3 regions of the Arthrobacter sp. DualSoilB13 genome follow, and region 2 is predicted to be linked to each of the others. Evidence: riboswitches for the same ligand, from Rfam matches in the RefSeq annotation. Region 2 holds a riboswitch; each other region holds the start of a gene.
What was found. Region 2 has a riboswitch for thiamine pyrophosphate ahead of thiC (phosphomethylpyrimidine synthase ThiC). Riboswitches for the same ligand answer to the same signal wherever they lie in the genome.
Positions count from the first base shown of each region.

Region 1: another riboswitch for thiamine pyrophosphate. It lies ahead of ACZ5J0_RS17350 (ECF transporter S component); the one in region 2 lies ahead of thiC (phosphomethylpyrimidine synthase ThiC).
Region 3: another riboswitch for thiamine pyrophosphate. It lies ahead of thiO (glycine oxidase ThiO); the one in region 2 lies ahead of thiC (phosphomethylpyrimidine synthase ThiC).

Region 1 covers NZ_AP035865.1:3,758,270-3,768,412, reverse strand. The annotation lists gene ACZ5J0_RS17390 (Na+/H+ antiporter subunit A) at 1-1,963, shown strand, start outside; gene ACZ5J0_RS17385 (Na(+)/H(+) antiporter subunit C) at 1,960-2,460, shown strand; gene ACZ5J0_RS17380 (Na+/H+ antiporter subunit D) at 2,457-4,040, shown strand; gene ACZ5J0_RS17375 (Na+/H+ antiporter subunit E) at 4,037-4,603, shown strand; gene ACZ5J0_RS17370 (MrpF/PhaF family protein) at 4,600-4,878, shown strand; gene mnhG (monovalent cation/H(+) antiporter subunit G) at 4,868-5,260, shown strand; gene ACZ5J0_RS17360 (DUF4235 domain-containing protein) at 5,322-5,582, opposite strand; gene ACZ5J0_RS17355 (NUDIX hydrolase) at 5,618-6,295, opposite strand; TPP riboswitch at 6,526-6,662, shown strand; gene ACZ5J0_RS17350 (ECF transporter S component) at 6,738-7,358, shown strand; gene ACZ5J0_RS17345 (ABC transporter ATP-binding protein) at 7,358-8,965, shown strand; gene ACZ5J0_RS17340 (energy-coupling factor transporter transmembrane component T family protein) at 8,962-9,756, shown strand; gene ACZ5J0_RS17335 (GNAT family N-acetyltransferase) at 9,846-10,143, opposite strand, start outside.
Region 2 covers NZ_AP035865.1:2,487,002-2,497,144, forward strand. The annotation lists gene lepB (signal peptidase I) at 1-158, opposite strand, end outside; gene lepB (signal peptidase I) at 159-836, opposite strand; gene rplS (50S ribosomal protein L19) at 917-1,270, opposite strand; gene trmD (tRNA (guanosine(37)-N1)-methyltransferase TrmD) at 1,536-2,336, opposite strand; gene rimM (ribosome maturation factor RimM) at 2,337-2,891, opposite strand; gene ACZ5J0_RS11450 (RNA-binding protein) at 3,022-3,264, opposite strand; gene rpsP (30S ribosomal protein S16) at 3,266-3,685, opposite strand; gene ACZ5J0_RS11460 (hypothetical protein) at 3,921-4,373, opposite strand; gene ACZ5J0_RS11465 (VOC family protein) at 4,464-5,336, opposite strand; gene ACZ5J0_RS11470 (amidohydrolase family protein) at 5,415-6,497, opposite strand; TPP riboswitch at 6,581-6,688, shown strand; gene thiC (phosphomethylpyrimidine synthase ThiC) at 6,684-8,522, shown strand; gene ACZ5J0_RS11480 (alpha/beta fold hydrolase) at 8,505-9,227, opposite strand; gene ffh (signal recognition particle protein) at 9,296-10,143, opposite strand, start outside.
Region 3 covers NZ_AP035865.1:2,834,088-2,844,230, reverse strand. The annotation lists gene ACZ5J0_RS13025 (DNA-methyltransferase) at 1-430, opposite strand, end outside; gene ACZ5J0_RS13020 (DEAD/DEAH box helicase) at 439-2,151, opposite strand; gene ACZ5J0_RS13015 (RNB domain-containing ribonuclease) at 2,429-3,913, opposite strand; gene ACZ5J0_RS13010 (TM2 domain-containing protein) at 4,029-4,988, opposite strand; gene ACZ5J0_RS13005 (ferritin-like fold-containing protein) at 5,145-5,813, shown strand; gene thiE (thiamine phosphate synthase) at 5,836-6,513, opposite strand; TPP riboswitch at 6,541-6,659, shown strand; gene thiO (glycine oxidase ThiO) at 6,652-7,920, shown strand; gene thiS (sulfur carrier protein ThiS) at 7,917-8,153, shown strand; gene ACZ5J0_RS12985 (thiazole synthase) at 8,157-8,957, shown strand; gene ACZ5J0_RS12980 (hypothetical protein) at 9,110-9,412, opposite strand; gene ACZ5J0_RS12975 (DUF3107 domain-containing protein) at 9,450-9,674, opposite strand; gene ACZ5J0_RS12970 (TetR/AcrR family transcriptional regulator) at 9,725-10,143, opposite strand, start outside.

The DNA.
Region 1 (10,143 bases), 1.3 Mb from region 2:
CGGAACGCGCGATATCCGCAAGCTTTCCGGGGTTTTCCGTTCTTCGCGTGCCCTCGGAGTGGTGGCCGGTATTGCTGCCGCGTCCATGGCCGGCGTGCCGCCGTTAGCTGGTTTCGTGGCCAAGGAATCGGTATTTGAGGCCTTCGTCCACTACGGCACCGGCGATCATGCTCCGGTGTGGGGCATCTGGATCCTGGTTGGGCTGGTCATCGGTTCCATCCTCACTTTCGCCTACAGCGCCCGCTTCATGTGGGGTGCGTTCGCCGTCAAGCCCGGCGTGGAGCCCACGCCTTTCAAGCCCATCAAGCCCGCCTTCCTGGCCGCACCGGCGATCTTGAGCCTCCTGACCATCGCTTACGGTGTATGGCCGGCACCCGTGGACACATGGATCCAGCCTTACGCAGCGCTATTCGCTGATGGCGCGGACGCGGTCGACGCCGGACACTTGGCTTTGTGGCATGGCATCACTCCAGCTTTGGGGCTGACAGCGATAACCTTCGCGGCAGGCGCCGCGATGTTCTACGGACGCAACCTCGTCTCCCGGGCACAAAGCGTGGTTCCGGACTGGGTGGATGGCGACCGCGCGTACCAGAACACCATTGGCGCCTTGGACGATATTGCCGTCTGGGTTACCGGCCGCACACAGCGTGGTTCGTTGTACTTCTATCTGGCAGTAATTCTGACGGTAGCGTTCGCTGTGCCGGCCACCGCCTTGATCATGGCCAACAAGCCCCTGCCGGACGGCATCTACCTCATTGACCCGAACTCCCCGCTGCAGATCGTGGCCGGAATCGGGATCGTGGTGGGTGCCCTGGCTGCGGTCCGGGCCAACAAGCGCTTCCTTGCGGTCCTCATGGTGTCAGTAACCGGCTACGGCATCGCCCTCATGTTCGCGTTGCAAGGTGCTCCGGACCTTGCCTTGACCCAGATGCTCGTGGAAACCATCGTGCTGGTGGCCTTTGTGCTCGCCATGCGCAGCCTGCCCGCTGAGCTAAGGGACCGGACCGGTGGCAGGCTCCGGGTGATCCGAGTGATCATCGGCGCAGCCTTCGGTATCACCATGATCTTCGTGGCCATCTACGCCATGGGCGCGCGCGTTGCCACCCCCATCTCACTCGATTTCCCGCGACTGGCCTATGAAGGTGGCGGGGGTCTGAACGTGGTCAACGTGACCCTCGTGGACATTCGGGCCTGGGACACCTTCGGGGAAATCTCCGTGTTGGCCATTGCCGCCACGGGCGTTGCCAGCCTGATCTTCGTCCGCAGCCGCGGCGATCGCATCAAGACCTCCGAAGCCGTGCCTGAAGGCAGTGTGGGGCGCCGCACCGGTGTCGACCGTGATTCGCACGACGGAGCCGCCCTGGCCGTCGCCAAGAAGTTCACCGACGTCACGCGCGATGCCTGGCTGGTGGCGGGACGCACGCTGGCGCCGGAGCGACGCTCGATCATCTTTGAAGTAGTGACCAGGCTGATTTTCCACTCGATGATCGTCTTTTCCATCTACCTTCTCCTGGCCGGACACAACTTACCGGGCGGCGGCTTCGCGGGCGGTCTCACCGCCGGCCTAGCCCTCACCATCCGGTACTTGGCCGGTGGCCGGTTCGAGTTGAGCGAGGCAGCGACCATCAGTGCCGGCACCCTTCTGGGGACGGGACTTGCCACCGCGGCAGCCTCCGGTGTGGTTCCACTCTTCCTGGGAGGACAGGTGTTCCAGAGCGCGATCATCGAGTTCTGGCTGCCCGTCTTTGGTGACGTCAAGTTCGTCACGTCCACGATCTTCGACATCGGCGTGTACATCGTGGTGGTGGGGTTGGCGCTGGATGTCCTCCGCAGCCTCGGCGCCGAAATCGACGAGCACTTCGAAGGCAAAGGCGCGCCGCTCGCGGATGAAGATGCCGCCGAGCATCCCGAACTTGCCCACGAAGCCGCTGAATCCGCTGCGCTCGGGAAGGGTAACGCATGAGCATCAACCTGACCCTGCTGATCGTCATGGGCGTGCTGTACGCCTGCGGTATCTACCTAATCCTGGAACGCAGTCTGACCCGAGTGCTGTTGGGTTTGATGCTGCTGGCCAACGCCACCAACATTCTCATCCTGAGCACCGGAGGGTATGCAGGCCTTGCGCCGCTGTTCAGCAAGGAAACGGCCCCGGAGGCATACAGTGATCCTCTGCCGCAGGCACTGATCCTGACGTCGATTGTCATTTCCTTCGCGGTGACGGCCTTCATGTTGGGCATTATTTACCGCACGTGGGTCCTGGCTCGTCAGGATGAGATCCAGGATGACCTTGAAGACGTTCGCGTGGCGAAGACGCCGAGCTTCGATGCCGAGGACGATGCCATCGTGCCGCTGGAAACCTCGGAATTCGCGGTCACTCCTGCCAGCCCGGCGGATCGTGACAAACCGGACGCCACAGAGACCCCCAACACGGCAACAACCCGGGAAGGAGGCAGCGCGTGAATCTCGCGAACCTGTCGCCGCTAGCTGTCCTCCTACCAATTCTGGGTGCTGCCCTGGCGTTCTTGCTGATCCGCCATCAAAGCGCGCAGCGGGTGGTGAGCATTGGCATTCTCAGTGCAACCCTTCTGCTCGAGTGCCTGCTCCTGATCTCCGTATGGGATGGGGGCACCACCTCGGTCACTTTGGGCGGATGGCTGCCCCCGTGGGGTGTGGTCCTGGTAGTGGACCAGTTCTCCTCGCTCATGCTGGTGGTCTCTACCGTGGTGAGCCTTGCGGTGCTCATCTACGCAACGGGTCAGGGTATGGCCGACGGTGACCAGGAAGCCCCGGTCTCAATCTTCCACCCCACCTATCTGATCCTGGTGGCTGGCGTGTCCAACGCCTTCCTCACCGGTGACCTCTTCAACCTCTATGTCGGTTTCGAGATCCTGCTGACAGCAAGCTACGTGCTGATGACGCTGGGCGGAACGGGGCCGCGTATCCGGGCCGGTGTTACGTATGTGGTGGTTTCCGTGGTCTCGTCCGTACTGTTCCTCATTGCGATCGCCATGATCTACGGAGCCACGGGAACCATCACCATGGCGGACCTGGCCATCAAGCTGGCCGAGCTGGACCAGGGCACCCAGAACCTCCTGCATGTGATGCTGTTGGTGGCGTTCGGCATCAAGGCTGCAGTCTTCCCACTGTCTTTCTGGCTTCCTGACTCCTATCCAACTGCTCCCGCCCCAGTCACCGCCGTGTTCGCAGGATTGCTGACAAAGGTGGGTGTCTACGCGATGGTCCGGACAGAGACGCTCTTATTCCCAGGGGACACGCTGAACGTCCCACTGATGGTGGTGGCGCTATTGACCATGATTGTCGGAATTCTGGGTGCCTTGGCCCAGAGCGACATTAAACGTCTGCTGTCCTTTACCTTGGTGAGCCACATCGGTTACATGGTGTTTGGCCTGGCCATGAGCTCAGTGGCAGGTTTGGGCGCCGCGGTCTTCTACGTAGCCCACCACATCACCGTCCAGACCAGTTTGTTCCTGGTCACCGGCCTCATTGAGCGGCGTGGTGGCAGCTCGTCCATAGACCGCTTGGGTGGCTTGGCCAAGCTCTCCCCGCTGCTGGCCTTGTTGTTCTTTATCCCCGCGATGAACCTGGCGGGGATTCCGCCGTTCTCCGGTTTCCTTGGAAAGCTGGGGTTGTTGCAAGCAGGTGTGGAGCTGGGGACGCCGTTGGCGATCACGTTGGTGGTGGGCGGCGTGGTCACCAGCCTGCTGACACTGCTGGCGATCGCCCGTGTCTGGAACAGGGCGTTCTGGCGCAGGCCCGAGGACGCTGAGTATCCGGACCCCGTGCTAAAAACGCCCGGGAACGTGGGAGTACTTCCACGGACCATGGTGGGATCCACAGCTGGACTGGTGGTGTTCGGCGTGGCACTGACCGTCTTTGCAGGCCCGTTGTTCAAGGTCGCTGACGGCTCCGCAGGAATCATGCTGGACCGTTCGGCCTATATTCACTCGGTCCTCGGAGATTCGGTTGTGGTGCCGCCGCTGGTTCGAAGGGATGACGTGCAGACGGGGGATGCCAAATGAGCCGTAAACCGATCTCGTTCCGCACGGAGCTGCCGCTGCTCATCTGGTTGGTGATCGTATGGGGTGCCCTGTGGCGGGACTTCAGCCCCGGGAATCTCCTGTTTGGCGCCTTGATTGCCGTGCTGGTGGCCAAGTTCTTCTACCTTCCGCCCGTCGAGCTCAGCGGCAGGTTCAACATTCTTCGCGCCATTCCCTTTGCGCTGATGTTCCTCGCCAAAGTGGTGGCAGCGAGCTTCCTGGTGCTGTACCTGGCTGTAGCAAAAGGGCCCAAGGTCCGCAGCGCCGTCGTCGCCGTTCCGTTGCGGAGCCATTCCGACCTCATGGTGACGGCCACCGGCCACGTGATCTCGTTGATCCCAGGCTCCCTGGTGGTGGAGGTGGACCGCTCCACTTCCACGCTGTACCTGCACGCACTGAACATTTATGAAGAGGCGGATATCGACAAAATTCGTCAGGAAACCCAAGACATCGAAGCAGGATTGATCCGCATTATGGGTACACGCGAAGAAGTCGAGGCGCTCAAGGCCGAAGAACGGCCAGGGCTGGAAGGGGCGGCGCTGTGAAGGAAGTAGTTCTGGTGGTTACCGCCGTCATCCTCAGCCTGGCGGCCGCAGGTGCGATTGTCCGCATCGCCGTCGGTCCGTCCCTTCTGGACCGTGTTCTGGCATCAGATGTTTTGCTGGCCATCCTGGGCGCTGCCTTGGCGATCGATATGGCGCTGAACAAGCACCTGAACAACCTGATGCTGCTGGTGGCTCTGGCAGTGATCGGGTTTATTGGCTCGGTGACCGTTGCCCGGTTTGTGGCCGAGCGAAGGGAACAGAGCAATGAATCCTGACGCTTCGGGCCTTGACTTCGTCGTTGATGCTGTCACCGCCGTGTTCCTGGTGGTGGGCGCGCTGATGTCCCTGGGCGCAGCCATTGGCTTGTTGAGGTTCCCGGACCTCATGAGCCGCATGCACGCAGCCACCAAACCGCAGGTCCTGGGTCTGTTCCTCATGCTGGCCGCGATCGGACTTCAGATGCGGACATGGTGGGTGTGGCCGGTTCTGTTGGTGGCATGGATCTTCCAGCTCCTCACAGCACCAGTGTCAGCGCACATGGTTGGCCGTTCCGCCTACCGCACCAAACATGGACACCGGGAGAAGCTCACCAAGGATGAACTGGAGGCCGTGGTCCAAAGGGCGGCTGCCGGCCAGGAACCGCGGAGCGACAGCTAGCAGCAGCAACAACGAACGCCGGGATCACCTGCAGGTGATCCCGGCGTCGTGGTTTGGATGCTTAGACGATGTCGTGGCTCTTGGCGAAGCGCGCGATGGCCCGCTGGGTGCCCCGGCTCGCCAGGACTTGGATGAGCGTGCTGACAAAGGCGGAGATCAAAGCGAAGGTCAAGGCCGAGCGCAGGCTGGTTTCTGCGTCGTCATGACCCAGGGGCGGCTTGTTGCCTGTCGCTTTTTCCCACCCTTTGTTGACGAGTTTGGTGCCCACAAAGCCTGCCCCGAGGCTCACTCCGGCACCGATCAGCTTAAAGAAGAGGTTCATGTCCCCAGCCTAGCTGGCTACACCCATCGCACGCGTTAGCGACGGTTTTCCCGCTCCTTAAGGAACGCTGCCATGGAGCCCACCGGCGCCAGCACCGGGACGACGCTGTGCTCGGCCGTCCAAACCTGGTCAACTGTTCCGAACCCGGCAAGTTCCTTGAGGAGGTAATAGGTTGGCGGCATCAACTTCAAAGTGCCGGCCGCTTCCGCTGCAAGAATCTCCGCCACAGGCATCCACAATGATTGCCAAGCCTCGGTTGTTTGGTGCTGGGGCTTAGCACCAGCTGTTGGCTTGGCGATGTAGAAGAAGGTGTCGAAGCGCTTGGGCATGTCCGCGGGCGTGATCCAGTTGGCCCACGGGCGGAGGTGTCCGGCTTCGATGGTGAGCCCGGCCTCCTCCTGAACTTCGCGGATGGCCGCAGTGAGTATTCTCCCGGCGTTCCTCACGGCTTCGGCAGAATCCGCGCCCACGGAGCTCTGGTTCCATTCTGACGCGTGGCGTTGAAGCAATTCCTCCGGGTAGTCCCACCCGGACCCGTCCGCGGAGTCCACACGTCCTCCCGGGAAGACCACCATTCCGGCCGCGAAGTCCATGGTGCTGACCCTGTGTTGGACGAAGGCTTCGAGCCCGGCAGGGGCATCACGGAGCAGGATGACGCTTGCGGCCAGACGTGGTTGGGACACAGCGCTATGGGTGGTGGGAAGGTCCGTCATGAAGTGTGCCCCTTTGCCGCGGTGAAGTCTGCTGGTTCATTCTCTCAGGTCCCGTTGTATGGCCCGGTGTGCAGGGAATGGTGTGGGTTTAGGGTGCAGAGTGGGCCTCGCAACGCACGCGGGGGTCCGCACTGGGCTCTACCGCGGCTGATTGTGACTGAATGCCGGCCAACGGACCAGCGCCCGCCGCGGACACAGGTGTAAACTGAACCAGCCCATCAGGGCAGATTTGATAACGACAGGGGAGCGCCGCCGTCGGACTCTGCAGAGATGCAGGAGACGCGAGGGCGCTGAGAGTGCGGATAGCCGCAGACCCTCGAACCTGATCCGGTTAGTACCGGCGCAAGGGAGTCGAGCTTCTCAGAGTGTCCGGATCCGGGCGGCGCAGGCCAGCTGGATGACGGGTAGCACTTTCCCCTCCTGTAACCTCAGGAGGCAGAAAATGACCACGGTAAACGTGAAGAAGACCAGTTATAACTGGCGTGTTGTAGACATTGTTGTGGCGGCTTTGATCGCCATTGCCGGCGGCGTGATTTTCTGGGCATGGTCCCAGGGCGCCGCACTGGTCTCCATCCCCATGAATGCGACGTATCCGCCGCTCACCGGTCTGATCGCCGGCGGCTGGATGATCCCCGCGGTCCTGGGCATGCTCATTATCCGCAAGCCGGGTGCAGCGCTATTCTGCGAGGCTGTTGCCGCCACGGGTGAGCTCATCATGGGTTCGCAGTACGGCACCACGGTGCTCATCTCCGGCATTTTGCAGGGCCTGGGCGCCGAACTCATCTTCGCGGCGTTCCGGTACAAGAAGTTCAACCTGCCCACTGCTCTCCTTGCGGGCGCCGGCGCGGGCCTGTTCTGCGGCTTGAACGACTCCTTCCTGCCCTGGGGCTGGAACATCGCTTACGAGGCCATCGACAAGCTGGCCTACATCACCTTCACCACGATCTCCGGGGCGATCATCGCGGGCGCACTCTCGTGGATTGCGACGCGCGGACTGGCCAAGACCGGGGTGCTGAGCTCCTTTGCCTCGCGCAAGGCCGCTTCGGAGCCAGTCTTCAACTGATGTCCGCCACACTTAGCGGCGCGGTGCAGCCTGCTGCCATCTCCGCCGAGGGCTGGGGGTGGCGGCATGCAGGCCGGGCCCAAGCTGCCATTGAGGGCCTGGACCTTCGGATTGAACCGGGGGAGCGCGTGCTGCTGCTGGGTCCTTCGGGTGCGGGCAAGTCCACGCTCCTGCATGCCCTTGCCGGGGTTCTGGGGGACGAGGAAGACGACTCGGATGAGACCGGCTCCCTGCTGATTGACGGCGTCGCGCCCCGCGAGCAGCGTGGCCGTGCCGGGCTGATGCAGCAGGACCCTGAGACGCAGGTGGTGCTCTCGCGGGTGGGTGACGACGTCGCCTTCGGCGCGGAGAACCTCGCCGTCCCACGGGACGAGATCTGGGAACGCGTCCATGAAGCGCTCGACGACGTGGGGTTGCGTACCGCGGCAGGCGGCGGTTTGGCGTTGGATCACCCGACGGCGGCACTCTCCGGTGGACAGAAGCAGCGCCTGGCGCTGGCCGGCATTTTGGCGATGCGACCCGGCCTGATCCTGCTGGACGAACCAACAGCAAACTTGGACCCGGCGGGCGTTCTGGAGGTCCGGGATGCGGTAGGGCGGTGCCTGGACAAGACCGGCGCCACCCTTGTTGTGGTGGAACACCGAGTGTCCGTGTGGAAGGACCTGGTGGACCGGATTGTGGTCCTGCAGCCAGGGTCAACAAAGGCGGCGGGCTCGGACGGCTTGGGAGCGGGCCGGGCTACAGGGGGCGTCCTCTTGGACGGGCCGCCGGACCAGGTACTTTCTGAAGCCCGCACCATGCTGATGTCAGCCGGCGTCTGGGTGCCGGGATATGTTCCGGCGACCCGGGAACGGCGGAATGATCCCCACGCCGAACCCCACACCGCGCAGCTCCTCCTCGCGGCGCAGGACCTCGCAGTTTCCCGAGAAAAGCCACGACGCAAGAGGTTCAAGACCATCCCACCCGTGCCGGTTCAAACGGGCATCAGTGCACAGGTCAGGGCAGGCCAAGCGCTGACCATCACGGGTCCGAACGGTGCCGGCAAATCCACTTTCGCGCTCACGTTGGCCGGCCTTCTTGCGCCGGTGGACGGCAAGGTCAGTGCCGCCGTCGACCTTTCCCAGGGTGCCGGTATTGACCCGTACAAGTGGAAAGCCGAGCAGTTGATCTCCCGCATTGGGACGGTTTTCCAGGAACCTGAGCACCAGTTCGTCACAGGCAACGTCCTGGATGAGCTCATGTTTGGTCCAAAGCATCTTGGCCACGGCGAGGAACGCGTGGATGAACTGCTGGAGCGGTTGCGGTTGACGCACTTGGTGGATGCCAACCCGTACACGTTGTCCGGCGGGGAGAAGCGGCGGCTCTCGGTGGCCACGGTGCTCGCGGCCCATCCGAAAGTGCTTGTCCTGGACGAGCCCACGTTCGGTCAGGACGCCAACACCTGGGCAGAACTGGCGTCGTTCCTTTCCGAGCTGCTGGACGCTGGAACCGCGGTGGTCTCCGTGACCCACGATCAGGAATTCAGTGCCGTACTCGGCGGAACGGAATTGCGGCTCGGCCCGATCCAACAGGGTGAAGCCACACGTCAGGAAGCGGGTGCAGCATGAGGGACGCCTTGAACCTGCGCGGGAACCATGCCCTCCTGACCAAAGCCAACCCGTTGGCCAAGTTCGTATCCGTTTTCCTGATTTCCTTGGTGCTGGCCCTGTCCATCGACTGGGTCTCGGCCTCCACAGCACTGGTTGCGGAACTGGCGCTCTTTCCACTGGCCGGACTCACCCTCAGGCTTCTGTGGCAGCGGGCCTGGCCCCTGATCATCGCGGCGGCGATCGGCGGCTGGAGTACCGCGATTGTGGCGGCGGACAGCGGAGCTGTGCTGCTCGACGTCGGACTCTGGTCCATCAGTGAAGGTTCCCTGGAGCTGGGGCTGGGTTTCATGCTGCGCGGTTTGGCGATTGCGTTGCCGGCCATTCTCCTGATGACCTGCACCGATCCCACCGACTTGGCTGATGCCTTGGCGCAGAAAGCAAAGCTGCCACACCGCTTTGTCCTGGGGTCCCTCGCGGCGATGAGGCTGGTGGGGCTCATGGCCGAGGAATGGCAGACCATTGGCATGGCCCGCCGCGCCCGTGGGGTGGGTTCACAAGGCAGCCCGTTCCAACGCCTGAAAGCAACCCTCGGCCAGAGCTTCGGGCTCCTGGTCCAAGCTGTTCGCAGGGCTTCCCGGCTGGCTGTGACCATGGAAGCGCGCGGTTTCGGCGGGGGCCGGCGGACGTGGGCGCGCGAATCTACGTACTCGCTGTTGGATGCGTGGGTGGTCCTTGGCGGACTGGTGATCGCCGCCGGTGCGGTGCTGACGGCCGTTGGAGCGGGAACTTGGAGTTTCGTCTGGCGTTAGCGCTGGAGGCGTTGGTGAGCTGGGCACCAAGCGTGCCGCCGGTAGCGTTGGGGGCCGCCGGCGGCACTTTTTGTCCTCTCTACGCGGGCTCAGAGAGCCTGCTGCTCCTGGATTTCATCGAAGCCTGCGCGGGTCAGGAACCCCAACTGGGCTTCCTTCTCAGCGAGCTGAATGATGGGACCCAACTCAAAGCACGTCGCTTCCAGGCGGCGGAGGGCCTTGGCGTTGCGGGAGTCCGGTTCCACCACAATCCGGTCCTTGCCCGGCAGGGAGAACATGTACTTGATCAAGGACGTGCCCAGCTTCGGGGTGAAATGCGGGATAGGCCGTGTGGCGGGGGCCAGAAGCAGGTGCATGCCGATGTCCGCCTCGCGGGCGGGGTATGCC
Region 2 (10,143 bases):
TCGGAGTCCCTGGTAAGAGGCCCGTCCGCTTCTTCGGGCCGAGGCGTCACGTCGTCATCCGGGCGGGACTCAGCCGTGCCGGCGGCACTGGCCGTTCCATCCGAGAGCCGGGCGTCGTCGTCGTAACGCTCGGGGTTCTCTGGAGCTTTGTCCGGCATTTACTGTCCGTTCTTCGGTGGTGTTTCGGCCTGCTCTGAGCGAGGCATCTCTGCAAATCTATCAAGTGGCCAGACGATCCGGACCGGTCGGCCTACAACCCGATCCACGGGAACCATGCCGCCACCCGGGGCGCCCAGCAGCCCGCGCGAGTCCGCGGAACGTGAACGGTGGTCACCCATGAGCCAGAGGCGCCCATCAGGGACCACGACGTCGAACTTCTGTTTGCTGGGCTCGTCCCCGGGATACAGATAGGGTTCCTCAAGAACCTGACCATTCACCGTGAGGTGCCCTGCCGTGTCGCAGCACTGGACGTGGTCGCCGCCCACCCCTATGACACGCTTCACGTATGTGGTGTCGCTGCCGGTGAGCCCAAACCATTGGCTGGCGGCGGACACCGCATCAACAAAAGGACCCTGTCCGCTGCTCAGGGGGTCGAAGGAACCGCGGCCGTCGAAAACCACAATGTCCCCGCGGCGAATCGGTTCAGAGGCGAAGGCCGTCCGAGAGACCAGGATCCGGTCCCCTTCTTCAAGAAGGGGTTCCATGGACTCGGAGGGAATGTAGTAAACATCCAGCCATAAGGACCGGACCAGGCCGCTGATCGCAACGGCCAGCACTAGTGCGAGCAAAACAAAACGCCAGCCCTGTTTCCGGGGCTGGCGTTCTGATGTGTCCATGACTCGTATCCCTGTTGCGTTGCGGATTGCTCCGGAACAACCGGGCACGAATCCTGGACCCGTTACGTAAGTCGGAGGACTTACTTGGCGAAGTCGCGCTTTTCCTTGATCTTCGCAGCCTTACCGCGCAGTGCGCGCATGTAGTAAAGCTTGGCGCGGCGGACGTCACCCTTGGTGACGACCTCGATCTTGTCGATGATCGGGGAGTGTACCGGGAAGGTACGCTCTACGCCGACACCGAAGGAAACCTTGCGCACGGTGAAGGTTTCGCGAACGCCGTCGCCCTGGCGGCCCAGGACGAAGCCCTGGAATACCTGAACACGGGAGTTCTTGCCTTCGATGATGTTGACGTGAACCTTGAGGGTGTCGCCCGCGCGGAACTCAGGAACATCGTTACGCAGCGAGGCTGCGTCTACGCTATCGAGGATATGCATTAATCCACTCCTGGTGAACGCCACAGGTCATTCACTTTGGGTTACGGCGGACAAGCCCGGGGCGCAAAGGCCTACCGGAAATCTCCGCCGAAGTTTCTTAGTGTCCGGTTCCGCCACTGATTGGCGCCACCGGGTTGTCCGACTGTTGGCTGAACTCCCCCTGTGGCAGGTGTCAGCCCAGCAGACACAAGGGTTAATTCTGCCATATGCGCTGCCATCCGGCCAACTGCCCGGCGCCCCGCACCTTTCGACGGCGGGACGTGACTTAGTTCCCGGCCTTGCCGCCGGGCTTGGCACGCAGGCGCCCATCGACGACGTCGTACCCGAGCTCCGCGAGGGCCTGCCGGTCCGCGCGACTCAACCCGCCGGCGTCGAAACCTTCCATAAGATCCGGCCTGCGCTCCGCCGTCCGGCGGAATTGCTCATGGCGCCGCCACTGGGCAATCTTGCCGTGGTTGCCGCTGAGCAGGATCGGAGGGACGTCGTGGTCCCGCCACGCTGAGGGCTTGGTGTACACGGGATACTCCAAAAGGCCATCCGAGTGGGATTCCTCAACCAGCGATTCCGGATTGCCAACCACCCCTGGAAGAAGGCGTCCAATGGCTTCAACCATGGCCAACACTGCCACTTCACCGCCGTTGAGGACGTAGTCGCCGAGGCTGACAGGCCGGACGGTGAAATGATCCTGGGCCCACTCGATGACGCGTTCGTCAATGCCTTCATATCGGCCACAGGCGAAGACCAGGTGTTGCTCTTCGGCGAGCTCATACGCCAGGGCTTGGTTGAACTTCTCCCCTGCCGGCGACGGAACTATCAGCACCGGTTGTGAGCCTTCGCGGACGGTTGCGACTGATTCCAGGGCCTGCGCCCACGGTTCAGGTTTCATGACCATACCGGCGCCGCCACCATACGGGGTGTCATCCACCGTCCGATGCCTGTCCGTCGTGTACGTGCGCAGATCGTGGACGTTCAGCTCCAGCAACCCGTCCTGCCGGGCCTTGCCTATGAGCGAGAGCTCCAGCGGGGCGAGGTACTCAGGAAAAATGCTGACAACATCGATCCTCATTTAGGCATCATCCCCGGCGCCATCCTTGGGCTCCTTGACGTTCTCGTCGTTGATCTCAAACAGGCCTGATGGTGGGGTGATGAGGATGTAGCCTTCCTCGACGTTGACCTCGGGAACGATTTCATCGACGAAGGGAATGAGGATTTCCTTGCCATCGGCAGCCTCGACCGTCAGCAGGTCCTGGACTGGAAGGGTGGTGAGAGCAGCTACTTTGCCCACTACCTGCGAGCCAACGCGGGCCTCCAGGCCAACCAGCTCATGCTCGTACCAGCCCTCGTCGTCGTCTTCGTCGTCGAGTTCCTCGGTTTCGATGAAGAGCTTCGCTCCCCGGATGACCTCGGCAGCATTGCGGTCGGCAATTTCTTCGAAGCCAAGCAGGAGGATGTCCTTATTCCACCGGGCACTGCGGATGGTCAATGGGCCAGCGGAGGCGGGCTCCACAACGAACTCGGTTCCAGCGACGAAACGCTCGGAAGGCGCGTCGGTGAGTACCTGCACCGTTACCTCGCCGCGAATACCGTGCGGTTTGCCGATCCGGGCCACCTGGAGCTGCATGGGTTCCTCTGAATTCTTATAGTGCCTGCGCCGCGCGGCGGCAAAGACAGGAAATTGTGGATAAAGCAATCCGGCCCCTCCACCATATTCGGTGAAGGGGCCGGATCTAAGACAAGTAGTGCTGAGCGCGTTACCGGCGACGGTCGGTGTCGACGACGTCGACCCTGACCTGCTCGCCACCGGCCAGGGCTGCAACCACCGTGCGCAATGCACGCGCGGTGCGTCCCTGTCGGCCGATCACCCGTCCGAGGTCCTCCTGGTGAACTCGCACCTCGAGGGATTCCCCGCGGCGGTTGTTCTTGGCACTGACCTTGACATCCTCAGGGCTGTCAACGATCCCACGGACCAAGTGCTCGAGCGCTTCTGCCAGCAACTTACTCAGCCTCGGTGGTCTCTGCTTCAGCCTCGGCCGGAGCTTCGGCTTCGTCCTTCTTGGCCTTCTTGGTGATGGCTTCCGGAATGATAACGGAACCCTTCTCCGGGGCTACGAAGGCTTCCTTCGGAGCTTTGGTCTTCAGGGTGCCTTCCTGGCCCGGCAGGCCCTTGAACTTCTGCCAGTCACCGGTGATCTTGAGGATCGCGGCAACCTGCTCGGTGGGCTGGGCACCAACGGAAAGCCAGTACTGGGCGCGCTCGGAAGCGACCTCGATGTACGACGGCTCTTCGGTGGGGTGGTACTTGCCGATTTCTTCAATGGCACGGCCATCGCGCTTGGCGCGGGCATCCATGACGACGATGCGGTAGTACGGTGCGCGCATCTTACCGAAGCGCTTAAGGCGAATCTTTACGGCCACTTTTGTGGTCACTCCTGTTTCTGAAACGAGGTTGAACCCGACGTTCTGCACCCGTGGGGCGGGCCGTACTAGACGGTTCGAAGGACAAGATACGAGCACGGAGAGAGGGGCCGCACCGATCGAGTACCTGTCTATTGTGCCAGATGCCCGGAGCAAATACGACTCCGGTCCCCCTACCCGGCGTGTTCTTGCCCACTCCCGCGGTTGATGGTGCAGCCTGAGGCGAACAGGGGCGTCATTCGGACCAGACGTAAAGCCCGGCGCGCTCCGCCTTCTCGACGTCCGTCGCGAGGGCAGCCAACTGCTGGACATACTGGCGCGATTGCGCGGCATCGAAAGGCATATCGTCCTGTTCAGCCCATGCAGCGGCAACGTCGTCAAGAACGTTGGCGTCGCCTTCGCTCTCATAGGTGAGCAGTTCGGCAAGGGCCCGCACCATGGCTTCAGGGACACCCAGGAGGGCGTCGCTTGTGACGTCAACCAGGGCAAGCTCGTAGTCAGCTCCGGCGGCGTGAACAGCCTGTCCTGCGAGGTCGCCCAGTTGTTCGACTTCGAAATCGGTGATGCCGTCAATCCGAACGGCCGGGCCGGTTACACCTGCACCCTTCTCCAAGGCTGCAGCCCGCTTGAGCGCTTCATCGTGGGTGGCTACAAAAACTTCGGCAAAGCCCATGGAAAGTACTCTCATTCCTTCGTGCTGACGGGGCGGCGGCACAGGAACCCGGAGGTTCCGTGCCGTCATGCCAAGCCTAGTGCAGCCGGGGGCGCGGACTGGTCCTCAGCGCACGGTGACGCGCAGCTTGTTCCGCCAAGGATCATCAAAGCGCAGCTCGGCACCGGTATGGTGGCTCTGCACACCGGCAACCTTGAGGCGATCAGCAAGCGCGGCCACGTCATCGGCGCCGGGGACTTGAATCAGGACCTCCCCCAGGCCCAGCGTGTCCTTTCGCGGGCCCGCTCCGCGGCTGTTCCAGACGTTCATGGCCATGTGGTGGTGGTAGCCGCCCGCGGAGACGAAAAGCGCCTGGCCGTGCCAGCCTGCGGTGCGCTCGAAGCCCAGGGTTTCAACGTAGAACTTTTGCGCGGTCTCCACGTCACCCACCTGCAGGTGAACGTGCCCGACTCCGGCCACCGACTCGCGCTGCCCGGTCACGGCAGCTTCACTCAGGTGCTGCTGCAAGAACCGCTGCGGCGGGAGAGCAACGTTGTCCATGACAACGTTCTTGCCATCCCACTTCCAGAGGTCACGGGGCTTGTCGTAGTACAGCTCAATGCCGTTGCCTTCGGGGTCGGTGAAGTAGAACGCTTCACTGACCAGATGATCGGCGCTGCCTGCGAACGCACGGGGTTCGTATTCGGCTGCCGTGGCAATGGTGGCGGCCAATGAGGGCTGGTCCTCGAACAGAATGGCCGTGTGGAACAGGCCGGCTTCGCCCCGCCCAGGAATCTGCAGGCCAGCCGCGGGAGCGAGGTGGACGACCGGCTTGCCGACACGCCCCAAATACAGCCCGCCGTCTTGCTCGGCCACCACGTCCAGGCCAAGGGCCCGCTGGTAGTAATCACTCATGACCTTCATGTCGCCCACCTTGAGCATGACGGTGCCCATGGTGAGTTCGGCAGGCAGAAGATCCTGGCTGGATGATGAGGTCATGTGAAGCTCCCGGTTCCGAGGTGGCCGCTTATCGGCACCTTCTTAGTTATCTAAATTACTTGAAGCTTCAATTTATTCCTAACGCGCGACGTTCCCCCGAATGACGATGTGCCGGAGTTCGTCCATAGTCCGCAGCTGACGCCGCGGATCCTCACTGCAGAGCACGACGTCGGCACTGGCCCCTTCGCTGATGCCTTCGGCTCCCAGCCAGGCCCGGGCGCCCCAGCATGCGGCGTTCAGGACCGCCGCCGGCGGAAGGCCGGCGTCGTGCAGTTCCTTCATCTCCTCCGCAATCCGGCCGTGCCTGATGACGCTGCCGGCATCAGTCCCGGCATAGATCGAAACCCCCGCTTCGAAGGCCGACAACAAACGCTCATGGCGACGCTCCCACAGACGCAGCATGTGGTCCGCGTACTTCGGAAACTTTGGCTCTGCCTGCGCGGCAATATCGGGAAAGGTAGCGATATTGACCAACGTGGGAACAATCGGCACCGACTGCTCCACCAAGCGGGGAAGGTGCCTCGGGAGGAGACCGGTAGCGTGCTCAATGCAATCGATATTGGCATCGAGCATGTCGTCAATGGTGTCCTCAGCGAAACAGTGAGCCGTGACCCTGGCACCTTCATCATGTGCCGCTGAGATGGCATCCTTCACGGTCCTGGCCGGGAAGGAAACCGCGAGGTCACCGACGTCGCGATCTATCCAATCGCCCACTAGTTTCACCCAGCCATCGCCGTCCCGGGCTTCCTTTCGTACGGTCTCAACCAGTTCAGCGGGCTCAATTTCATGCCCCAGGCCGCGGAGGTACCGCCGGCTCCGCGCAATATGCCGGCCTGAACGGATCAAGCGGGGCAAGTCCGATCGCTGCTGTACCCAGCGGGTGTCCGAGGGCGATCCGCAATCGCGGATTAACAGCGTCCCGGCGTCGAGGTCTGCTTGGGCTTGGGCCAGCGTGGCGTGCTCATCAACGGCTCCTCCAACACCGAGTCCGACATGGCAGTGAGCGTCAACCAAACCCGGCAGGACCCAACCGTCCAGCACTCTGTCCGGCGCAGAAGCGGGACGCTGGAACGTCAAGGTGCCGTCCACTGACCATAGCCCCTGGCGCTCTTCGTCCGCCGAGACGAGCACGGGTCCACTGAATTCGATGATGTTGGCCATGGCAAAAGCGTAGCCGGGGTGGCATGGCAGAGCCGGTTCCCACCATGTGACTGGGCGGTGGTTCGTAGCTGTGGTAGCTTCGTCTACGACCACACGGGAGCCCTTGCAGGGGCTGAGATCGGACTGATGCAGTCTGCGACCGTTGAACCTGTCCGGGTAATGCCGGCGAAGGAAGTGAGTATTCCCTTGAGCACCGCAGAAACACAGCACAGCCCTGTCCAAAATCAGTTCGGCATGGACCAAAAACAGTCCGTCACGCAATCGTTGCAGTCCCACTCGTTGGCGTGGCTGGAAGATCCGGACAACGGCATACGCGTCCCCGTCACCGCGATCGCCTTGGAGCCCTCCCCCAACGGGCAAGCCAATCCACCTTTGCAGGTTTACCGAACAGCAGGCCCGGGCAGCGATCCGGTGGTGGGGTTGGAGCCGTTCCGTGCACCGTGGATCGAAGCCCGCGGAGATACGGAAGCCTATTCCGGTCGGCAGCGGAGCCTGCTCGACGACGGCAAGTCCGCGGTCCGGCGTGGGGCAGCGTCAGCGGAGTGGAAGGGCGCGCAACCCGTGCCGCGCCGCGCCGTGGAAGGTAGGACTGTCACGCAGATGTACTACGCGAAGCAGGGAGTAGTAACTCCTGAAATGCAGTTCGTCGCCTTGCGGGAGAACTGCGATGTTGAACTCGTCCGCAGCGAAGTTGCCGCGGGAAGGGCGATCATCCCGAACAACATCAACCACCCCGAATCCGAACCAATGATCATCGGCAAAGCTTTCCTGGTCAAGATCAACGCCAACATCGGAAACTCAGCGGTCACCAGCTCCATCGCCGAGGAAGTGGACAAGCTGCAGTGGGCTGCCAAGTGGGGCGCTGACACGGTGATGGATCTCTCCACGGGGGACGACATCCACACGACGCGTGAATGGATCATCCGCAACTCACCTGTCCCGATCGGAACAGTCCCTATCTATCAGGCCCTTGAAAAGGTTAACGGCGAGGCCAACAAGCTGACGTGGGAAATCTTCCGCGATACCGTCATTGAGCAATGCGAGCAAGGCGTGGACTATATGACCATCCATGCGGGCGTTTTGCTGAGGTACGTGCCGTTGACCGCCAACCGGGTCACGGGCATCGTTTCGCGCGGCGGGTCCATCATGGCCGGTTGGTGTCTGGCGCACCACAGGGAGAACTTTCTTTACACGCACTTTGACGAGCTCTGCGAAATCTTTGCCCGGTACGATGTCGCGTTCTCCTTGGGAGACGGGCTGCGTCCCGGTTCCATTGCGGACGCAAACGACGCCGCGCAGTTCGCCGAGTTGGACACCCTCGCAGAGCTGACGCAGCGGGCGTGGGAGTTCGACGTCCAGGTGATGGTGGAAGGCCCCGGGCATATTCCCTTCCACCTGGTGCGGGAGAATGTTGAGCGCCAGCAGAAACTGTGCAAGGGTGCGCCGTTCTACACCTTGGGTCCACTGGTTACCGACATCGCCCCCGGCTATGACCACATCACCTCGGCCATCGGCGCCACGGAAATTGCACGCTACGGCACCGCGATGCTCTGTTACGTGACTCCGAAGGAGCACTTGGGGCTGCCCAACAAGGATGACGTCAAGACTGGCGTCATCACGTACAAAATCGCGGCGCACGCGGCTGACCTCGCCAAAGGGCACCCCGGCGCTCATGAACGCGATGATGCACTTTCCAAGGCACGGTTCGAGTTCCGGTGGAGGGACCAGTTCGCTTTGTCCCTGGACCCCGTCACAGCAGAAGCGTTCCATGATGAGACACTGCCCGCAGAACCGGCAAAAACCGCTCATTTCTGCTCCATGTGCGGACCTAAGTTCTGTTCGATGCGCATCAGCCAGGACATCCGCGACGAATACGGTTCGGCAGAATCCCAGGCTGCAATCGCAGGAATGTATAACGGGATGCGCGAAAAGAGCGAGGAGTTCTTGGCTTCAGGGGGAAAGGTGTACCTGCCGCAGCTTCACGTCCCCGCGAACCAAGGCAGCAGCTCAGGAGGCCTGAACTGACATCGCCCGGCCCACATCCGCGATGAACGAGCGGATAGCCTGGTCGCCGTCGACCGAATCCTGGGGCCGGTGTCCTCCCGCTGCTACGCGGCGAAGGGCACCGGTCTCCTGGAGGTAGCCGGCAATTTCCTCGTAAAGCGGCTCCCATCCGCCGGTGAGAACCAAAGTGGGAACCCCGGGAACAATGTGGAGCGGGGCCTCCCATGGTGGCGCCTGGAGTCTGAGCCGGCGGGCTGAACGGCGTGCTTCCGGAGTGTCCAGGCCTCCGGTTTCGGCAGAAAACGCCCTGCGGAAATACTCACGTTGGTAATCAGCGTCATTGAGTTGCATGCGGGCGTCGAATAACGGTTCCATAAGGGCCCGGTGGGAACCCGTTGCCGGAAGCTCAGCCGTCAACGACAAACAAGCGGGCTCCACCAGAGTCAGCGAGTGCACCAGATCAGGACGTTCAATGGCCGCCAGCATGGCAGAGATAGCGCCTTGTTGGTGGGCTACCACGTGCCCACCTGCCGAATCACGCAACGCATTGATCACGATGGCAACATCGGCTGCCACATTGGATTCCACGGGCTCTGCGATGGAGTCAAAGCCGTGCCGCCTCAGGAACAAAGCGTCGTAAGCAAGTGCCATTCCATGTTGCTTCGGCCATGCCGCAGCACCAAAACTGCCCAGGCCGTGAACGAAGACTACGCGCTGCTTATGCATTGGTTCAGCCTATTCCACGGCTCTGACATCCCAAGGGCCGGAAATCCCGGCTCCTTGGGAAGCACTACTTACTTTCCGAGGAACTTGTCGAAGCCCTTGGGGAGATTCAGGGACGACGGATCGAAGTCCGCGGCACCCTGTCCAAAAGCCGCGCCCGTGGGTGCTGCCGAGGCCGCGTTGGCCCGCTTGGCCTCAGCGTCGCGCAGTTCCTGTGCCGCCTTTGCGGGGTTGCCCGAACGAGCCTTCTTCTTAGGGGCGTTCTTCCCGTTTTTGCGCCCGCCGCCAGGACCACCGAGACCAGGCATCCCGGGCATGCCCGGCATGCCGCCGCCCTGAGCGAGCTTCTTCATCATCTTCTGGGCCTGCGCGAACCGCTCCAACAGGCCATTGACCTCGGACACGTGCACACCGGAACCCCTGGCGATACGGGCACGGCGTGAGCCGTTGATGATCTTCGGAGCAACACGCTCATGCGGAGTCATGGAGCGGACGATCGCCTCAACGCGGTCGATCTCTTTTTCGTCGAAGTTCTCCAGCTGCTGACGGATGTTCTGCGCACCCGGCATCATCATGAGCATCTTCTTCATGGAGCCCATGTTGCGGATTTGCTGCATCTGGGCGAGGAAGTCGTCCAGGGTGAAGTCTTCCTGATCAGCGAACTTCTTCGCCATCCGGGCAGCTTCGTCTTTGTCCCACGACCTCTCGGCCTGTTCAATCAGGGTGAGGACGTCGCCCATGTCCAGGATGCGGGAAGCCATACGGTCCGGGTGGAAGAGCTCGAAATCATCCAGGCCTTCACCGGTGGAGGCAAACATCACCGGCTTACCAGTGACGGACGCGACCGAGAGCGCGGCACCGCCGCGGGCGTCGCCGTCGAGCTTGGACAGAACGATGCCCGTGAAGTTAACGCCTTCAT
Region 3 (10,143 bases), 350 kb from region 2:
AATCGTAGGCCCAGATGATCTCGTTGAGGAAGCATTCCCGGCCGAAGATGGCATCGAGCATGACCTTGGCGTAATGAACCTCGCGGTAATCCAGGTGCAGGTACAGTGTGCCGTCGTCGGACAGCAGCCGCCAGGCCTCCACGAGCTTGGGCTCCAGGAAGGACCAGTAGTCGCTGAAGGCGTCGTCGTAGCTGTGCAGGGCGCCCTTGATGGTGTCGTAAGAGCGGCCTTTGAAGCCGACGCGGTCGCCGTCGCCGTCCGCGTTGCGGACCATGCGGGTTTCCTGGCGGCGTTGGACCCGGCCCGTGTTGAAGGGCGGGTCCACGTAGATGAGTGTGAAGGCGCCGTCCGGCAGCGTAGGGAGGAATTCCGCGTTGTCCGCGTGCACCACCAAGTTGCCGCCGTCCGGCGCCCAAACAGATTCAGTCATTGAGGTTTTTAGGCCTCGGTGCTACCGGACTGGGCAGCTGCGGTCTCACCGGAAACCACTTCGCCGTTGCGGCGGCGCGTGCGGGTCCGGCGCGTGCGGGCCGGCTTTTCTGCGTTGTCTGCGGTGGCAGTGCGGGTTTCCGATGCACCGGCAGCGGGGGCTGTCTCACCATCAGAGGTACGACGGCGGCGCGTACGGTTGCGGCCACCCTCGCCCTTGGATCCGCTGGACTCGGCGTCGCCGGACCTACCGGAGCGTCCACGACCGCCATCACGACCGCCGTCGCGCTTGCCGTCACGTCCGCCATCGCGGCCTGAGCCGCCGGAGCGTGCATTCTTCTTGCCGGTTTCGCCGAGGTCCTCGAGGACTTCGGCGTCAACGCCGGCGAGGACGCGCTTGTTGCGCGGCAGACGACCCTTGGTGCCCTCGGGAATGTCCAGATCCGTGTACAGGTGCGGCGATGAGGAGTAGGTTTCAACGGGCTCGGGGACACTGAGTCCCAAGGCTTTGTTGATCAGGCCCCAGCGAGGCATGTCGTCCCAGTCAACAAACGTGACGGCGGTGCCCTTGTTGCCGGCGCGGCCCGTACGTCCAACGCGGTGCAGGTAGATCTTTTCGTCCTCCACGCACTGGTAGTTGATGACGTGGGTAACGTCATCGACGTCGATGCCGCGGGCTGCGACGTCGGTGGCCACCAGGACGTCAACCTTGTTGTTGCGGAACGCGCGGAGGGCCTGTTCACGGGCGCCTTGGCCGAGGTCGCCGTGAATGGCTGCAGCCGCGAAGCCGCGGTCCACGAGTTCCTCGGCAACCTTTGCGGCGGTGCGCTTGGTCTTGGTGAAGATGATGGTTCGGCCACGTCCGCGGGCCTGCAGGATGCGGGCCACAACCTCGGTCTTGTCCATGCTGTGCGCGCGGTAGATGAGCTGGCGGATGTCGCGCTTGGTCAGGCCTTCATCATTGGGGTCGGCTGCCCGGATATGGGTGGGCTGCGTCATGTAACGGCGAGCCATCGCGATCACGGGGCCGGGCATGGTTGCCGAGAAGAGGAGGGTCTGGCGGACTGCGGGGGTGCCGGCAATCAGGGTTTCCACGTCCGGGAGGAAGCCAAGGTCCAGCATTTCGTCGGCCTCGTCAAGGATGACCATTTTGACGTTCTTGAGGCTGAGGTGCTTTTGCTTGTAAAGGTCGATCAACCGGCCGGGGGTGCCGACAACGATTTCCACGCCCTTCTGCAGGGCATCAATCTGGGGTTCGTAGGCACGGCCGCCGTAGATGGTGGCGATGCGGGCGTTGCGCTTGCGTGACGCGGCCTGGAGGTCGTTGGCTACCTGCACGGCAAGCTCACGCGTGGGGACGATGACCAAGGCCTGCGGTGCGCCCGGGACAGCGAGCTTGGCGTATCCTGCATCATCCCTCCCGGCGACGCGCTGGAGGGCGGGGATGCCGAAGCCCAGCGTTTTTCCGGTACCGGTTTTGGCTTGGCCGATGATGTCGTGGCCGCTCAAGGCGACCGGCAGGGTCATGGCCTGGATCGGGAACGGGTGTGTGATTCCGGCGTCGGCCAAAGACTCAACGATGTCGGCGCGGACGTTGAAATCAGCGAACGACTTCTCTTCGATCTCGTGGGGCGTCTCATCCGAGATGATCGTTTCCTCGGGTTCGATGGATTCGGTTCCGGTGGAGTCCGTCAGGACTTCGTGGGTATGCAATTCACTCACAGGGAGTTTCCTTATTCATTTAGGCATTGGCGCTGCATGCTCAACGGGGCGGTAGAGCCGTACCGGAGCACGAACGGGCGCGCAAGCAAATCCAGTGGAAGCCGATCGCGGGCTATCTAAGTACTGGCACTGGTGACCAGTTGGTACATCTCAAGATCGCGTAGGGGCGGGCTTGTTGAGTTCAAAAATTAACTGAATCAACGACCGGGCATCCATTACTACACGCCCAGTCTATCCTCTGAGGGCCGGAAAGCCCGGATCGCCGCATGAACGCCGGTCAGGGCAGCAGCTCGAACCTGATTTCCCGGCTGGCAATGTCGGCCTTGAGCAACCGCACCCGGACTGTGGTTCCGGACTCCATTTCTCCGTCACACCGGGCGGTAACCGCGGGGTCTGCTATCTGTATGACGCCGAAGGGCCCGTTGCCGTTGCTGCTGCCGTTGCCGTTCTTTGAGCTGGATCCGTTGGAGGGTTTGGATCCGGAAATGACGACGGCGTCGAATTCCTGGCCGATGTGATTGGCCACCAAGGCTGCTTCCACGGTGTCCAGTGCGGCGCGCTCAAGGCGTCCGGCCAATTGGTCTGAGGAGGCCATGATCTCCGGCAGCGAGGGGAGTGCTTCCCGGGCCCATTGCGGGATGTCGTGGTTGTTGCTGAGTGCTTCGCAGATCACCAAGACAAAGCGATCGATGAGCCGCCGCAGGGGTGCGGTGGTGTGCGCATACGGAGCCCCGATGGCTGCTTGGATGACCTCCGCGGGCACCTCACCGTCAAAGGGTGTGTAACCGGCGCCCCTGAACAACATGCCGGCAGAGTGCAGGATGGCCAACTGTTTGGGATCGGATGCGTCCAAGGTCCGCAAATATTCGCCATAGGATACTTGGCCGTCCCAGGGCTTTCCGAGTGCAGAAGTCTGGCGCTTGAAATGGAGCAGGGATCGATCGTCAGGTGCCGGCATGGTGCGCAGTATCCCCACTTTGCCATCAAGCATCATCTGAGCTGCGGCCATACCGGTCATGAGGGATATCTGCGCGTTCCAGTCCTCAACCGGCAGCGACGGCGCAGCGACGATCCTGTACCCGCCGCCGTCGGTGGCTTGAACTATTTCCTGTTCCGGCATGTTCAGGCTTGCGCCCCCACGTTGCCGCTCCAGCTCAACGCGTTTGAGCCCTACTTCTTTGAGGAGCTGCAGAACGGGTGGGGCCGTACCGTCGTCGAGTTGCTGTTGAGCGCCCTTGTAGCTCAGTTTGGCCCTGCTGCGCACGGCAGCCCGGGCAACGGTGACCGTCTGAACTTCGGCTTTGGCATCCAAGTCAAAACGCCACACGAAAGCACTGCAATCCTGGTTGGCAAGCAGGCTGCCGGCGTTCTCGCTGATAACTTCCGGATGCAACGGGATCCGCCCGTCAGGAGCGTAGAAGGTTTGTCCGCGTTGACGCGTTTCTGCGTCCAACGCCCCACCCGGAGCCACGAAAGACGGAACATCGGCGATTGCGTAGAGGACCGTGTAACCGTTACCGGTGCGGTCGATGAACAGGGCCTGGTCCAGGTCGGTGGATGTCGCCGGATCGATAGTCACAAACGCTATGTCCCGCAGGTCCTGTTCCGGAAGCTCGAGGGCGTCTACGGCCTGCTGTGCTTCTTCCACAGCGTCTTCAGGGTATTCACCGGGGAGTTCCAGCTCTGTCCTGAGAGCGGCAAGGGCCGCGGCGAGCTGGTCCGATGAGTCGTCGACGTTGGGTGCTATCCGATGATGTGACACGAAATTCAGGTTAGCCCGAAATGGGCCGATAGTCTTGGACGCGCTAGCGAAGGAACCCGCCGTCCATGAGGGACGGCGGGTTCCTTCTTTGAGCGCGTAAGCCTGTCCGGGTGGGTTATTGACCGGCCGGAGGTGTCAGCGTGAAGGTTGCGGCCTCATCGCCATAGACATCAGTGACCACGATCTTGGTGGGGCCGTTCTTGATGTCGAACGCGATCACTCCCTGTTTGACCTCCCCCGTGGCGACGCTCCCCATCGGCAGGCTGCCCAGGTCCTCAGTGAGGAACAGCAACTCACCTTCTTTTCCGTCAGCGTCGAAGGCCTGGAAGTTCGTTGAGGAAGCGAAGCTTGTCCCCGTCAGTGTCTCCCAGGACACCTCCACCACGAGGAACCCCCCGTTGGCGGGTTTCATGTACGACATCGAGGGGATTTCGTTGGTGTAAAGAGAATCGACCACGCCCACCTTTACCTTGGTGCTGTCATCAACATCCACGGTGAAGGAGTTCGCCTCGTTGGCAGTGCCAGGCGAGGGCACCAGGGGCCCTTGACTGGCGGAAGGGAGCGGTGCAGCAGGTGTGGTTCGTCCCTGCTGGACTGCAGCGGCGAAGAGGTTGAAAGACAGCACAGTGGACACAATTCCCACGATCACACCAGCGAACCAGACGACGATGGTGATGATCCACGCCTTCTTCTTGTTCTCCAGGTAGCCTGCCAGCGGCCTGCCCTCTTTGTCCCGGGCGTTTCCTGTCAAGGTGATGATGAGGTCCACAATGGACCAGATGCCGAAGCCGCCGGCAGTGAGCAGCTTCGCGATTCCGGTACCAATCTTGCCCAGATAGAAGCGGTCCACACCCAAGCCACCCAGAAGCAGCGCCAAAATCCAGGTGGTCATGAAGGACTTGGCCGGAACCGCCCCGCCCGTAGTTCCATAAGGGCCTGAAGCCGGTCCGGGTTGGTAGCCAGGCTGTGCTCCACCTTGGAACTGGCCGCCGTAAGCATAAGGCGCGGCCGGGACCTGCGGAACTCCTGATCCGGCATCGTTTTGGGGCGCGGGCGGGTAACTCGGGTGACTCATGGAAATTCCTTCAGTGAAGTGGGTGCGAGGAGGAGGACGGGCGGTATGCAGGGCACATGGCAGTCAACTCACGTCGAGCCAGCCTAGTAGGAACGAGGCCGGAAGCAGAACGCAAACCCCGGGAATCTCATGCCCGGCCAGGGATAGGCTGGGTTCATGGGCATATCCCCGGACGCCGCAGCCTCTGCCAGGGAACTCTCAGCGGAGTTGCTTGGAGCCATGGCCTATGGCGAGCTGTCTGCTTTCGGACGGCTCTCGCTGGACTCCCGTTATGCTCCCACCCTTCATGACAGGTCAGTGCTGGCGAAGATCGCTGTGGGTGCCTACGGCAACTTCGCGCTCCTCAGCGATCGATTGGTGGAGATGGGGGTCGACCCCGAACATGCGATGCTGCCGTTCCAGCGTTCCTTCGACCATTTCCACGAGCGCACCAAACCGGGAGACTGGTTCGAATCCGTCATGAAGGCCTATGTGATCGACACTGTGTCGTCGGACTTCTACAGGGCTGTCGCGATGTTCCTTGACCCACAAACGCAGCATTTTGTTGAACGGGTGGCTTCCCCCGATCAAGCCACTGAAGTCCTTCGGGTTCTGCTGAGGAGGGCCCTGAGTGATGACCCACGCCTGGCATCGCGCCTTGCACTGTGGGGCCGCCGCCTGGTGGGAGAGGCCTTGACGCAGGCGCAACGCGTCGGCATGGAGCACCCGCGGCTGGGCCCAACGCTGAGAAGCGGAGGGGACTCGCGTGCTGAGGTGAAACGGCTGACGACGGAACTCGCCGGGAAGCATTCCCGCCGGATGACGGGCCTTGGCCTGACAGCGTAGACGCCGGCCAGCTCAGGACCGGCTAGGGCTCAACGGTGTCCAACGCCTGCAGCAGCGACTTCGCTGCCGCCGTCGGGTCTGTTGCCTCCGTGATTGCGCGCACGACGACGATGCGGCTGGCCCCCGCGGCGACTACCTGTTCAACGTTGCTGTGGTCGATGCCGCCAATGGCGAACCACGGAAGTGTCGTCACGTCGCCTGCACGTTTCTGTGCCTCTGCGGCATATGTGACCAAACCCGGACCCACAGCCGCGCGCCCGGGTTTGGTGGGCGTTGCCCAGACCGGACCCACACAGAAGTAGTCCAGTCCCAAGGGGCCTTGGGCGGTAGCAATTGCCGCGTCGATTTGTTCCGGTGTGTGGGTGGAAAGACCGATGCCGGTGACATTCGGCAGGAGTGTGCGGGCGGCCGTCAGAGGCAGGTCCTTCTGACCGATGTGGAACACGGGAGCCCCGGAAATACTGGCAACATCGGCCCGGTCGTTGACAGCCCACAGCCGTCCGTGCCGTTGTGCGACGCTCCGCAAAACGGCCAGCATTTCAAGCTCCTCGGCAGCTTCCAGCGTCTTGTCGCGGAGCTGGATGATGTCCACACCACCGGCGAAAGCGGCGTCCACAAAGTCTTCAAAATCGCCCTGCCGTTGACGGGCATCAGTGCACAAATAGAGGCGGGCAGAGGCGAGGGCGTCAGGCTGGGTCATGGAAACCAGAGTAGTTCCTCTAAACTGGGCACGTACTGCGGGAGCCGCGACATTCGTCATATGACTGTCCGGCTGAGAGGGCTTCAGCGCCGACCGCTTGACCTGATCCGGCTAGTACCGGCGTAGGGAAGGAAACCAATGGCAGATCCCCGCCATACCCCCATCCAGGCAGACGTGGCCGTCATTGGCGGCGGCATCATAGGCCTGGGCATCGCTCATGAAGCCCGGCGACTTGGCCGTTCAGTGGTGCTGATCGACCCCGCCCCGGCCTCGGGCGCAACGTTCGCCGCCGCCGGAATGCTTGCACCCGTCAGCGAACTGCATTACCAGGAGGAAGACCTCCTGGAATTGATGATTGAGTCTTCCCGGCTGTGGCCCTCCTTCGTGGACAGACTGCACTTGGGGGGAGCGGGCAGCGGATACCGCACGACGCCCACCCTCGCCGTGGGTGCCGACGCAGCCGACCGCAGGGCGCTCGCAGACCTCAGGAACGTACAGCTCGCAGCTGGCTTGGGAGTCGAACCTCTTGCCCTGCGGGACGCGAGGAACCGCGAGCCGCTCCTTAGCCCGCAGATTTCCTGCGCTTTCGACATTCCCGCCGACCACCAAGTGGATCCGCGAAAGCTCGCCGCGTGCATCCTGGCTGGATTGGCTAACCATTCGCCTGACGACGCCTCCTGGGTGCCCGGGGCCGATGACGGATTCGCCGTTCTTTCCCCGGCGCGCGGTGTGCTGCGGGATGGCGGGCGGGTCACCGGAGTGGAACTCGAATCCGGAGTCGTGGTCCTTGCCGCGGAGACTGTGGTGGCCAACGGGCTGGGGGCATCCCACGTGTCGGGGCTCCCTGAGGGACTGACCCTTCCAGTGCGGCCGGTCTATGGCGACATCCTCCGGCTTCGCGTCCCCGAAAAGCTCCGGCCCTTGGTGACGTCCACTGTTCGGGGGATGGTTCGAGGCGTTCCGGTTTACATCGTTCCCCGGGACGACGGAACCGTGGTGATCGGAGCGACGCAACGCGAAGACCGGTTGTCAGCGACTTCCAACGCAGTCTCGGCCGGCGGCGTCTATCAACTGCTGAGGGATGCCCAAACTCTGGTCCCCGCAGTGGCGGAACTGGAACTCCTTGAAGCAACTGCCCGCGCCCGCCCCGGCACTCCGGACAACGCCCCCCTGCTTGGACGGGTCAGCGGTCCCCACGGCGACATTGACGGCTTGGTGATCGCTACAGGATTCTTCCGCCACGGTGTACTCCTGACTCCCGTAGCCGCCAGGATCGTGGGCGAACTCATCAACGGATCCAAGGACCCTCGATGGGCTCCGTTCCTGCCTGATCGCTTCGCGGGCAACGCTTCAGTTCCCCAAGTACTCACACCAGCAGCACACGCTCCCACCAAGGAAACAGCATGAACATCAAACTCAATGGAACTGATCACGCAGTCTCCGATGACGCATCCGTCAGCACTCTGGTCACAGCGATCACGGGCCGCGCCTTGGACCCTCGCGGTCAAGCGGCCGACGGCGGCAAGCTGGGAGTCGCGGTCGCACGTAACTCCGAGGTGGTGCCCCGCAGCCAATGGGCCGTGACGGCGCTGGCCGACGGAGACGAACTCGAACTCGTAACAGCAGTCCAAGGAGGCTGAACCATGACAACAGCAAACATTGACGGTCGAACCACTGATGTGCTGGCGATCGACGGCGTGGAATTCGGTTCCCGACTCATCATGGGCACCGGAGGCGCGCCGAGCCTTGATGGCCTGGGATCAGCGCTCCTGGCTTCGGGGACCGAGCTCACCACCGTAGCCATGCGGCGCTACTCACCCGCCGAAACGGGATCGCTGTTCCAGCTCCTGGTGGACCACAACATCCGGGTACTTCCCAACACTGCGGGCTGCTTTACTGCCAAGGACGCCGTGATGACCGCTGAACTGGCCCGCGAAGCGCTGGAGACAGATTGGGTGAAGTTGGAAGTCATCGCCGACGAACACACGCTCCTGCCCGACGCCGTGGAACTGGTGGATGCAACGGAACAACTGGTGAACCGGGGCTTCAAGGTTTTCGCCTACACAAATGACGATCCCGTGCTCGCGCTCAGGCTCGAGAACCTGGGTGCCACCGCCGTCATGCCCTTGGGATCACCCATTGGAACCGGCCTCGGCATCCTGAACCCACACAACATTGAACTCATCGTGTCCCGGGCCTCCGTACCCGTGGTCCTCGACGCGGGAATCGGAACCGCCTCCGATGCCGCGTTGGCCATGGAGCTGGGCTGTGACGCCGTCCTGCTGGCCACCGCTGTAACCCGGGCCCAGAACCCGGTGCAGATGGGGGAGGCCTTCAAGCACGCTGTCATCGCCGGTAGGCTGGCGCTGCAGGCAGGCCGGATTCCCCGGCGGGAGCACGCGCTCGCGTCCTCGGCGATGGAAGGCCGGGCAGAGTTCCTCTGATCTGAACCTCGGAATGTGGCAGCCGGGCTCGGCGACGCATTTCAGAACGACAACCTCGGCGCACACGCGGCGTCGTGCGGGGCTTAAGTCGTGCCGGGGCTTAAACAGTAGTGACCGCCACCATGGGGTGACGGTCACTACTGTCTAAGGTTCTAAAGCCGCAGCGCCTTGGTGAGGGCCGCAGTATCGTGCTGGGTCCTGGTCCGGCCGAGAAAGAGCACCACGGCAACCGCCGCGGCAGTGCCGAGCACAATAGGCAGGACCCACGGAATCCACGTTGCGCCAGGCTGGTAGCCCAATCCGGCGCTGATGAACGCGATCCAACTCAGCGTGCCCACAGCTGCTGAGACACCGGCCGGCAGCGCGATCCCGTACTTGCCGTGCCGCTTGTCGTTAGCCCACACAATGAAACCGGTGGCAATGGTGGCCAGAACCACCACGACGAGAGAAAGCATGAAAACTCCTTAGCGGACGACGAGACGTAGGAAGACCCTAGAGAGCGCCGAAGCCGACGCGCCGGGTTTCCTCGGCGCCGATTTCCACGTAGCCCAGCACGTTGCCGGGAACAATGACCTGTCGGCCCTTGTCATCAGTGAGGCGAAGCTCGGAGCCTTTGGTCACGGCCTCAGCCACAATCTTGGCGACGGCGTCGGCATCCAGGGAGGATTCGAGCACGATCTCACGGCCAACGTTCTGAATGCCGATCTTTACTTCCACAGCAAGGCCTCCAAGCCAATCAAGTGTTAAGTCAGTCCTCTATTTGTAGCCTAGGACTCTTTGGGGAATCGACTGATTCCGCGCCAAGCTAAACGATAGATCAGATCGCTGGCCACATCGAGGTCCAGGTTTCCGTCCGTTTCGAGCCAATATCTGGCGCTGACCTGAGCCATTCCGGCCAAACCACGGCCAAGAAGCTGCGCTTCCAGAGGGGGCAGCTTGGTGTCCTCGGCAATGACACGGGCCACGGCGTCCGCGAACGTCTTGTTGAAAGTCTCCAAACGCGAACTGACATCGGCATCATTGATCAGGTCGGATTCGAACACCAGGCGATGGGCTTGGTCGTCATCGGCAATGAACCTGTAGTAGGCGCGCATGACGGCCTTGACGCGTTCCTTGTTATCCGTGGTGGAGTTCAAGGCGTTGAGCATCAGCTGCGTCAGGGTTGCAAGGTGGCTGTCCAGGAGCG